DNA from 2 places in the Pseudomonas sp. MPC6 genome. Region 1 is predicted to be linked to the other one. Evidence: predicted binding sites of a transcription regulator. Region 1 holds the regulator's gene; the other holds the start of a gene.
What was found. The regulator sigma-54, encoded in region 1, starts transcription at its own class of promoters, with help from an activator protein. The targets are predictions, from matches to a motif close to ANTGGCATNNANNTTGCTNT.
Positions count from the first base shown of each region.

Region 2: the regulator sigma-54 is predicted to act here: its motif matches at 1,541-1,560, upstream of flgB (flagellar basal body rod protein FlgB).

Region 1 is NZ_CP034783.1:5,938,034-5,943,202, reverse strand. It holds partial or broken gene ELQ88_RS29695 (ZIP family metal transporter) at 1-550, shown strand, start outside; gene ELQ88_RS29690 (HPr family phosphocarrier protein) at 633-908, opposite strand; gene rapZ (RNase adapter RapZ) at 924-1,781, opposite strand; gene ptsN (PTS IIA-like nitrogen regulatory protein PtsN) at 1,784-2,248, opposite strand; gene raiA (ribosome-associated translation inhibitor RaiA) at 2,261-2,569, opposite strand; gene ELQ88_RS29670 (RNA polymerase factor sigma-54) at 2,644-4,137, opposite strand; gene lptB (LPS export ABC transporter ATP-binding protein) at 4,321-5,046, opposite strand; gene lptA (lipopolysaccharide transport periplasmic protein LptA) at 5,046-5,169, opposite strand, start outside.
Region 2 is NZ_CP034783.1:1,502,336-1,507,504, reverse strand. It holds gene flgD (flagellar hook assembly protein FlgD) at 1-628, opposite strand, end outside; gene flgC (flagellar basal body rod protein FlgC) at 644-1,087, opposite strand; gene flgB (flagellar basal body rod protein FlgB) at 1,091-1,498, opposite strand; gene cheR (protein-glutamate O-methyltransferase CheR) at 1,864-2,691, opposite strand; gene ELQ88_RS09000 (chemotaxis protein CheV) at 2,738-3,670, opposite strand; gene flgA (flagellar basal body P-ring formation chaperone FlgA) at 3,752-4,513, shown strand; gene flgM (flagellar biosynthesis anti-sigma factor FlgM) at 4,680-5,006, shown strand; gene ELQ88_RS08985 (flagellar protein FlgN) at 5,055-5,169, shown strand, end outside.

The DNA.
Region 1 (5,169 bases):
GGGCGCGGTGCCGGTGTTGGTGATTCGGCAGATGCCCCAGGCGGTCAGCGATACGCTGCTGGGCTTCGGCGCCGGGGTGATGCTCGTGGGGACCGTTGAACATCCGGTGATTCCCCCGCGAATCTGGCTGTTTGTGTTTGCCATCATCGCTCACAACATACCGGAAGGCATGGCAGTGGGCGTCTCGGCCGGCGGCGGGATGCCGGATGCCGACAGTTTGGCCATGGGCATCGCCTTGCAGGATGTGCCGGAAGGGCTGGTGATTGCGTTGGTCCTGGCCGGGGCAGGGATGTCGCGGGTCAAGGCATTCCTGATCGGTGCGGCGTCAGGATTGGTCGAGCCGGTCTTCGCGCTGTTATGCGCCTGGCTGGTCAGCCTGGCCGAGATGTTGCTGCCATTGGGGTTGGCGTTGGCGGCGGGGGCCATGCTGTTGGTGGTTACCCATGAAGTAATTCCGGAGTCGCGCCGGCATGGTCACGATAAGCTGGCCAGCCTGGGGTTGCTGGTCGGGTTTTGTTTGATGATGGTGATGGATACGGCGTTGGCGTGAAGAAAGTTTAAGATCAAAAGATCGCAGCCTCGTTGCACTCGACAGCTCCTACAGGTGCAACGAGGCTGCGATCTGTTGACGTTTACTCGCCTTCATCGAAGTAGTTGTTGATCAACGCCACCAGCGCATCCAGCGCTTCCTGTTCCTGCTCGCCTTCCGTGCTCAGATGAATTTTCGTGCCCTTGCCAGCCGCGAGCATCATCATCGCCATGATGCTTTTGCCATCGACCGTAGATTCCGGCGTACGTCCTACCCTGATCGAGCAATCCTTGAACTGACCGGCGACGCCGACAAATTTTGCAGACGCACGGGCGTGCAGGCCCAGCTTGTTGATGATTTCGATTTCCAGAGCAGGCATCGCGATGTGAATCCTTTAGCTGAGGTCGCGGTGGCGGACCTGGACGTTCTTCAGGGTTTTTTGCAGGGCCTGACCCAGACGTTCGGTCAGGTAGACGGAGCGGTGATGCCCGCCGGTGCAGCCAATGGCGATGGTGACATAAGCGCGATTGCTGGCCGCAAAGCGGGGCAGCCACTTGAGCAGGTAGGTAGAAATGTCCTGGAACATTTCTTCGACGTCCGGCTGTGCCGCCAGGTAGTCGGCGACCGGCTTATCGAGCCCGGACTGTTCACGCAACTCCGGCTTCCAGTAGGGGTTCGGCAGGCAACGCACGTCGAACACCAGGTCGGCGTCCACCGGCATGCCGCGCTTGAAGCCGAAGGATTCCACCAGGAACGCCGTACCGGGTTCCGGTTGATTCAGCAGGCGCAGCTTGATGGTATCGCGCAACTGATACAGGTTCAGGTTGGTGGTGTTGACCTTGAGATCGGCGAGGTCGGCGATCGGCCCGAGCAGGGTGGTTTCATCGCTGATCGCTTCCGCCAGTGAGCGGTTGGCGTTGCTCAGGGGGTGACGCCGGCGGGTCTCCGAAAAACGTTTGAGCAAGGTTTCTTCGTCGGCGTCCAGGTACAGGACATCGCACTGGATATGCCGGCTGCGGACTTCTTCCAGCAGCTCGGGGAAGCGCGACAGGTGGCTCGGCAAGTTGCGCGCGTCGATCGACACGGCAACCAGCGGCTGGGCCAGTTCGGTGTGGATCAGTGCACGTTCGGCCAGTTCCGGCAAAAGCCCGGCAGGCAGGTTGTCGATGCAGTAAAAGCCGTTGTCCTCGAGAACATCGAGCGCGGTACTTTTACCTGAGCCGGAACGGCCACTGACGATGATCAAGCGCATGATTACTGACCGTTTTGCTCGTCCAGGACAACCTGATACAAGGCTTCATTGCTCGGGGCGCTGCGCAGCTTTTCGCGTACTTCCTTGCGATCGAGCATGCTGGCGATCTGCCGCAGCAGCTCCAGGTGCGCATCGGTGGCGGCTTGCGGGACCAGCAGTACGAACAGCAGGTCGACCGGGGCACCGTCGATGGCGTCGAAATCGATGGGTGCGTCCAGATGCATCAAGGCACTGACGGGTGCGGTACAGCCCTTGAGGCGACAGTGGGGGATGGCGATGCCGTTGCCAAAACCGGTCGAGCCGAGTTTTTCACGGGCAATCAGAGCCTCGAAGACATCTTGCATCTCCAGATCCGGGACTTCTTTATGGATGAGGTTGGCAATTTGCTCGAGGGCTTTCTTTTTACTGCCGCCCGGCACGTTCACGAGGGAACGGCCGGGGGTCAGGATGCTTTCAAGTCGGATCATGGGTTGGGAGTGTTAACGACCGGTCGCGCCCTGGAGGAGGCTTTGGGTCTTTTCCTTATGCTTTTTGAGTTGTTTATCCAGCTTGTCGGTCAATGCGTCGATCGCCGCGTACATATCGGTATGTTCCGCGTTGGCGACCACTTCATTGCCGGGAATATGCAGCGTGGCTTCGATTTTCTGCTTCAGCTTTTCGACCGTCATCGTGACCTGCACGTTGGTGATCTTGTCGAAATGCCTCTCCAATCGTTCGAGCTTTTCGCCGATGTAGGTGCGAAGAGGTTCGGTCACTTCCAGTTGGTGTCCACTGATGTTGACTTGCATACAGCTTCTCCTTCGTTGCCAGTGCATAAAGCGGCAGGCAGAAATGCCTGCCACTGGAACGCTGTGGCGTGGCTCTACATCAACCGCTTGCGTTCGCTCGAAGGCGCGATCCCGAGGGATTCGCGGTACTTGGCGACGGTGCGGCGAGCCACCTGAATGCCTTGTGCCTCCAGTAAACCAGCGATCTTGCTGTCACTCAACGGCTTTTTCTGATTTTCCGCTGCAACCAGTTTTTTGATGATCGCGCGGATCGCCGTGGACGAGCATTCACCGCCTTCCGAGGTGCTGACGTGGCTGGAAAAAAAGTATTTCAGTTCATAGATGCCCCGGGGGGTATGCATGAATTTCTGCGTAGTCACCCGGGAAATCGTCGACTCGTGCATGCCCACCGCCTCGGCAATGTCATGCAGCACCAACGGTTTCATGGCTTCGTCGCCGTACTCCAGGAAGCCGCGCTGATGCTCGACGATCTGGGTGGCCACTTTCATCAGGGTTTCGTTGCGGCTCTGTAGGCTCTTGATGAACCAGCGGGCCTCTTGCAACTGATTGCGCATGAAGGTGTTGTCGGCACTGGTGTCGGCGCGGCGCACGAAACCGGCGTATTGGGCGTTGACCCGCAGCCGCGGCACCGATTCCTGGTTCAGCTCCACCAGCCAGCGCTCGTTGTCCTTGCGCACGATGACATCGGGGACGACGTATTCGGCTTCGCTGGACTCGATCTGCGAGCCAGGCCGCGGGTTGAGGCTCTGCACCAGTTCGATCACCTGGCGCAGTTCATCTTCCTTGAGCTTCATGCGGCGCATCAGCTGGCTGTAGTCGCGGCTGCCAAGCAGGTCGATGTAATCGCTGACCAGACGCTTGGCCTCGGCCAGCCACGGGGTCTTGGCGGGCAATTGGCGCAATTGCAGCAACAGGCATTCGCCCAGGTTGCGGGCGGCGATGCCGGCGGGTTCGAATTGCTGGATGCGATGCAGGACGGCTTCTATTTCGTCCAGTTCGATGTCCAGTTCCGGGTCGAAGGCTTCGAGAATTTCCTCGAGGGTTTCGTCCAGGTAACCCTGATTGTTGATGCAGTCGATCAGGGTCACGGCAATCAGGCGATCGGTGTCGGACATCGGTGCCAGGTTCAGTTGCCACAGCAGATGGCTTTGCAGGCTTTCACCGGCCGATGTACGGGTGGTGAAGTCCCACTCGTCGTCATCGTTGCTCGGCAGGCTGCTGGCGCTGGTCTGGTAAACGTCCTCCCACGCGGTATCGACGGGCAGTTCGTTGGGAATGCGCTCGTTCCAGTCACCTTCCTCGAGGTTATCCACCGTCGGGGCGGTTTCCTGGTAGGAGGGTTCCGACACGTCGGCATTGGGGAGCTGTTCGGCTTTGTCGGCCAAGGGGTCGGCGTTATCGAAGTCGTCGCCTTCTTCCTGGCGTTCGAGCATCGGATTGGACTCCAGGGCCTCCTGGATTTCCTGTTGCAGGTCCAGGGTCGACAATTGGAGCAGGCGGATGGCCTGTTGCAGCTGCGGTGTCATCGTCAGCTGCTGGCCCATTCTCAAGACTAGCGATGGTTTCATGGCAGGGGCTTAACACCTTATTCGCCGGCGCACATGCGCCATCCACTACAGGGCGCCGGAGCGCCAAACATAAGCAAATTATATGCCCGAAACTTTAGCGTTTGCCTAGAGCGCTGTAACAATAAAAAAGTGTTGATTTTTTATCGAGACAAGCGCTTGAGCGGCAAGGCGGACACCTCAACGCTACAGGCGGAACTCATGGCCCAGATACACTTCCTTGACCAGTTCGTTGGCCAGGATGGTGGCAGAGTCGCCTTCGGCGATCAGTTGCCCATCGTTGACGATGTAAGCGGTTTCGCAGATATCCAGGGTTTCGCGGACGTTGTGGTCCGTGATCAGCACGCCAATGCCCTTGGCCTTGAGGTGGTGGATGATCTGTTTGATGTCGCCCACCGAAATCGGGTCCACGCCGGCGAAAGGTTCGTCGAGGAGGATGAATTTCGGGTTGGTGGCCAGTGCCCGGGCGATTTCCACGCGGCGGCGTTCACCACCGGACAGGCTCATGCCGAGGTTGTCGCGGATGTGGTGGATGTGGAATTCCTGCAGCAGGCTTTCCAGCTCCTTGCGGCGACCGGCCTTGTCGAGTTCCTTGCGGGTCTCGAGGATCGCCAGGATGTTATCGGCTACCGAGAGTTTGCGGAAGATCGACGCTTCCTGCGGCAGATAGCCGATACCGGCTTTCGCGCGACCGTGCATCGGCTGGTGGCTGACGTCAAGGTCGTCGATCAGGACGCGGCCCTGATCGGCCTGTACCAGGCCGACAATCATGTAGAAGCAGGTGGTTTTGCCGGCGCCGTTAGGGCCAAGCAAGCCGACGATCTGACCGCTGTCGATGGACAGGCTGACGTCGCGCACGACCTGGCGGCTCTTGTAGCTCTTGGCCAGATGCTGAGCTTTCAGAGTTGCCATTACTGGGCCTTTTGCTCGTCGGATTTCTTTTTCGGCTGGATCACCATGTCGATGCGCGGGCGTTCTTCGGTGACTTTGGTGCCGGTGGCGCGGCCAGCGTTAGCCAGTTTCTTGACCGTGTCG
Region 2 (5,169 bases), 2.4 Mb from region 1:
TGTTGACGGTCGCCGGCAGATAGGTGATCAGCGCCACGGCTTGATCATCGATGCTGGTCGCAGCGGCGAAGGAGTAAGTACCCGACTCAACCGTCTTGCCTGCATCGTCCTTGCCGTCCCAGATGAAGCTGGCATTGCCGGCCGACTGACTGCCCAGGTCGATGGTGCGAACGGCTTTGCCGTCCTTGTCGGTGATTTTCAAAGTGGCTGCGGGCACTGAATCCGGGATCACCACCGTGCCGGTCATACTCTTCGACGTGTCGACCACGGCTTTGTCGCCCGGTGCGATGACCGAACGCCCCACCAGAGACGAAGCCTGCAACGCCTGGGACGAGTTGTAGTTGCTGGCAAGGCCCGTCACCGTGTCGTTAAGCGAGGTGATCCCCTCCAGGCTGCTGAACTGCGCCAATTGCGCGACGAATTCGCCGTTGTCCTGCGGCTCCAGCGGGTTCTGGTTTTTCAGCTGGGTGACCAGCAACTGCAGGAACGCATCCTTGCCCAGGGCGTTTTTGCCGGTGGCGCTGTTCGTTGCCGACGCCAGTCCGTCGGTGTTGGTATTGGTCTTGATCGAGGAGTTGGCCAGGATGTCGTTGAGGTTCAAGCCACTGGTGGTATCAATCACACTCATCTGAGTCGTCCCTTATCACTGACCCAGGGTCAGGACCTTCTGCATCATGGTCTTGGCGGTGTTCATCATTTCGGCGTTGGTCTGGAACGAACGGCTCGCGGAAATCATGTCGGCCATTTCTTCCACCACGTTGACGTTGGGGTAATACACGTAGCCCTTGGCGTCAGCCGCCGGATGGTTCGGCTCGTACCGTGCGTCCAGATCGCTCTGGTCTTCGACCACGCCCAGCACTTGCACACCCTGGCCGGCGGCGTCCTGGTTCTGGAACAATGAGTCGCCGCCGCCACTCTGGGCGCCCTGGAACATGGTGGCGAACACCGGGTGACGCGCGCGGTAGGTCTGGTCGATGCTCGACGAGACGGTCTCGGCGTTGGCGATGTTACTGGCGACGGTGTTCAAGCGAGTGGTCTGGGCACTCATGCCGCTACCGGCAATGTTGAAAACGCTGGCGAGGGACATGAATCATTCTCCACGAAGGGCTGAGATCAACCCTTTGAATTTGCTGTTGAGCAGGGTAAAGCTGGCCTGGAAGTTGACCGAGTTCTCCGCGTAGGCCGATTGCTCAAGCTGGGCGTCCACGGTGTTCTGGTCGATCGACGCCTGCATCGGCGTGCGGTACAGCAGCGACTCATCGCCATTGCCCAGGCCTTCGGCTTCGATATGACGGTTGTTGGTCATGTTCAAGGCGAAAGAGCCGCTCTTGGTCTTTTCGTTCTGCGCGGCGAGCACTGCCGAGAAGTCCAGGTCCCGCGCCTTGTAGTTCGGGGTGTCGGCGTTGGCGATGTTGTTGGCCAGAACTTCGGCACGCTTGGCGCGAAAGCCCAGGGCCTGTTCGTGGATACCGAGCGCTTTATCGAAGCTGATGCTCATGTCGGGAAACCTTCGGGTGACCTGATTTTTCGTAAGATGAGCTTAGCAAGCGTCGTGCCAATTCGAAAAAGCCCGTAAACCGGGGCTTTGCGGGCAGGGGCAAGGCGGCAATGCCAGAAAAGCGGCAACCGGTTTCCGCAGGCTGCCGCTTTTCTGCCGCTTCACACCGATTTGCGAAACACCACCATCCCCTGTAAGAGCCGGCTTGCCGGCGAAGGCGTCCGTCCAGTCGACAAATGCGTTGACTGACCCGCCGCTATCGCCGGCAAGCCGGCTCCTACACCGGACGTGGTGTCGGCGGAAAATCACTTGGCATAAAAAACGGGAGCCATTGAGGACTCCCGTTGTTTGATGCTGCCACTCAATCACTTCGCCTGGTAAATAATCCCCGGGCTGCACTGAACCATCTGGTAATGATCCGGTAAACCATTCAGTGCCTCAGAAGCACCGAGGAACAGATAACCGCCGCGCTTCAACGTGCCATGAATCCGCAACAGGATGTCCTTCTTCACCTCGGCGGAGAAGTAGATCAGCACGTTGCGGCAGAACACGATGTCGAACTTGCCCAGGCTCGCGTAGCTGTCCAGCAGGTTGAACGAGCGGAACTCCACCCGGCTCTTGATCGGTGCCTTGATGGCCCAGCGTCCCGGCTCTTTGGGGTCGAAATAACGCTGCAGGCGCTCGGGCGACAGACCGCGGCCGATGGCCAGGCTGTCGTACTCGCCGCTCTTGCAATTGGCCAGCATGATGCTGGACAGGTCGGTGGCAACGATCTGCACCCCCTGCTTCAACTGGCCCATGTTGACCCGCTCGAATTCATCGATCGACATCGACAGCGAATACGGTTCCTGACCCGACGAGCACGCCGCCGACCAGATCCGTAGACGCTGGCCAGGGGCGGCCTTGATCGCTTCGGGCAACACCTTGTTCTTCAACACTTCAAACGGATAGGTGTCACGAAACCACAGGGTTTCGTTGGTGGTCATGGCGTCCACCACCCTCTCGCGCAAACCGCTGCGCGGCTGGGTCTGGGTGCGCTGGACCAGCTCACCCAGGGACTTGATGCCTTGCTGCTCCATCAGTTTATTGAGACGGCTCGCGACCAGGTACTGCTTGTTTTCACCGAGCAAAATGCCACAGGCTTTTTCCAGGAATACCCGGAACTGTTCGAAATCCAAATTACCCGTAGACAAAGATACCGCCTCTTAAATCGTGTTGACCGCCAGGGGCAGAAGGCCCCTAGCTGATGTCTGCTGCTTTGATCCGGTCGACTACCCGGGATGCCAAGTCATCAGGACGGAATTTTGCCAGGAAGTCATCGGCACCGACTTTCTTGACCATCGCCTCATTGAACACACCCGACAACGAAGTATGCAGGATGATATGCAGCTTTTGCATGCGCGGGTCGTTGCGGATCTCGGCCGTCAGGGTGTACCCGTCCATTTCCGGCATCTCGATGTCGGAAATCATCATCAGGAACTCCTCTTCCGGCTTCTTGCCCTCCTCGACCAACTTGCGCAGGTAATTCAGCGCTTGCCGGCCGTCGTTCAACGCCACCACTTCGACACCGACCGTTTGCAGGCAACGCGAGACTTGCTTGCGCGCCACCGACGAGTCGTCGACCGTCAACACGCGCAAGGACAACGCCTTGTGCCGGGTGTCGACATCCACCACGCCGACGGAAATCGCTTCCGGTGTCGGCGCCACTTCCGCCAGCACCTTCTCGACGTCGATGATTTCGACCAGCTGATCGTCGACCCGGGTCACCGCCGTCAGGTAATGATCGCGCCCCGTGCCCTTGGGCGGCGGATGGATCTCCTCCCAGTTCATGTTGACGATGCGTTCCACCGAGCGCACCAGGAAACCCTGGGTCTTGGTGTTGTACTCCGTGATGATCACGAAGGGATTGCTTTGATCACGCAACCGACCGGAACCGGTCGCCATCGCCAGATCGAGAATCGGAATAGTCGCCCCACGAATACTCGCTACACCGCACACCACAGGATTGGACTTGGGTATCAGGGTCAGCTTGGGGCATTGCAGCACCTCACGAACCTTGAATACGTTGATCCCATACAACTGCTGGCCGTCGAGACGGAACAACAACAGCTCAAGGCGATTCTGCCCAACCAGTTGCGTGCGCTGGTTTACCGAATCCATTACACCCGCCATGCCCAGACTCCTACACCAACGCTAAGTGTGTTGCGACGCGCATTCATCACTAAACGGCACGGCGCTTGCTTTTTAACCCTTATGAACCCAGACCTGACATTTTTCCGACGCCTGACCTCCAACTGCCGCCGCTGGTGCGGCGTGCTGTCGGCCGTGTGCCTGTTCAACGCCGGCAGTCCTGCCATTGCTGACACGGTTACCTTGCCTGACATGCTTATCGGCGTCACTCAGGGCTTTCTTGAATTCACCGTCGAAGACTATCTGGCGAGCAGTCAAACGGAAGGCCGTTACGAGATCCAGGTCAACCCGCTCGACCCGCGACTGCGCATGCCGATGTGCGACAAGGAATTGACAGCCACCCTCGAGAGCCCGGCCAGGCCGCTGGGTCGGGTCACGGTCAAGGTTCGCTGCGAGGGTGCGTCCCCCTGGACAGTCTTCGTGCCCGCTCAAGTACGCCTGTTTCGCGACATCGTGACCACCAGCCGGCCCCTGCGCCGCGCGGGTATTGTCGAGCCCGAGGACGTAACGTTGCGCGAACGTGACATCAGCCTGATCAGTCAGGGTTACCTGACGTCGGTCGACCAGGCGATCGGGCAGAAACTGACCCGACCCATGGTCGCTGACCAGGTCATTACCCTGGTGAATCTGGAACAGGCTGAAGTCATCAGCAAGGGCGACCAGGTGGTGATTATCGCCCGCAGTGGTACGCTCAGCGTGCGCATGCCGGGTGAAGCACTGTCCAACGGCGGTATGCGTGAACAGATTCGAGTGAAGAATCTCAACTCCAAGCGGGTCATCAAGGCGCAAGTCATCGCGCCTGGCCAGGTGGAAGTGGCCATGTAGGGTGCTCTGTGGGGTGAAGATGTGGCGCGCCACCCGACTGTTCCCTAAACTGTGCTCCATGCAGGGCAAGCGCTGACGCGCGCAAGCTCATTGATAAGTGGGCCTAAAGTTTTCCCGGGTATGGCCGAAAACATGGCAAGCGTCCAAATACCCAGAGGTTTTTATCATGGTCATCGATTTCAGCCGATTGAACAGTTCCTCGCCACCGACGGGCATTACCCGTACCAGCGCTGCCAGGGAAACCGCCGAAGCCGGCAAATCCGCGCCGCTGAGTACCCCGGCCGAACAGGCCAGTACCGTCAAAAGCGGGGAATCGGTACACATCAGCAATGAGGCTCAACAGTTGCAGAAGGTCACTGACACGCTGCGCGATCAGCCTGCCGTCGACAAAGCCCGAGTGGCCGAGTTGAAAGCCGCGATTGCCGATGGCAGCTACAAAGTCGACAGCAACCGTGTCGCCAGCAAACTGCTCAACTTCGAAGCCCAGCGCTAGGCCACGGCCCGCGCCAGGCTTTTGGACGCTTAAAACCCAAGGCCAGCCATGCACGACACTCATCTGCTGCAATTGATCACCGACGACTTTGCTCCCGCACAACACTTGCTGCAGCTACTGCAATCCGAATCCATCGCCTTGCACGGTCGCGACATGCCGCTGC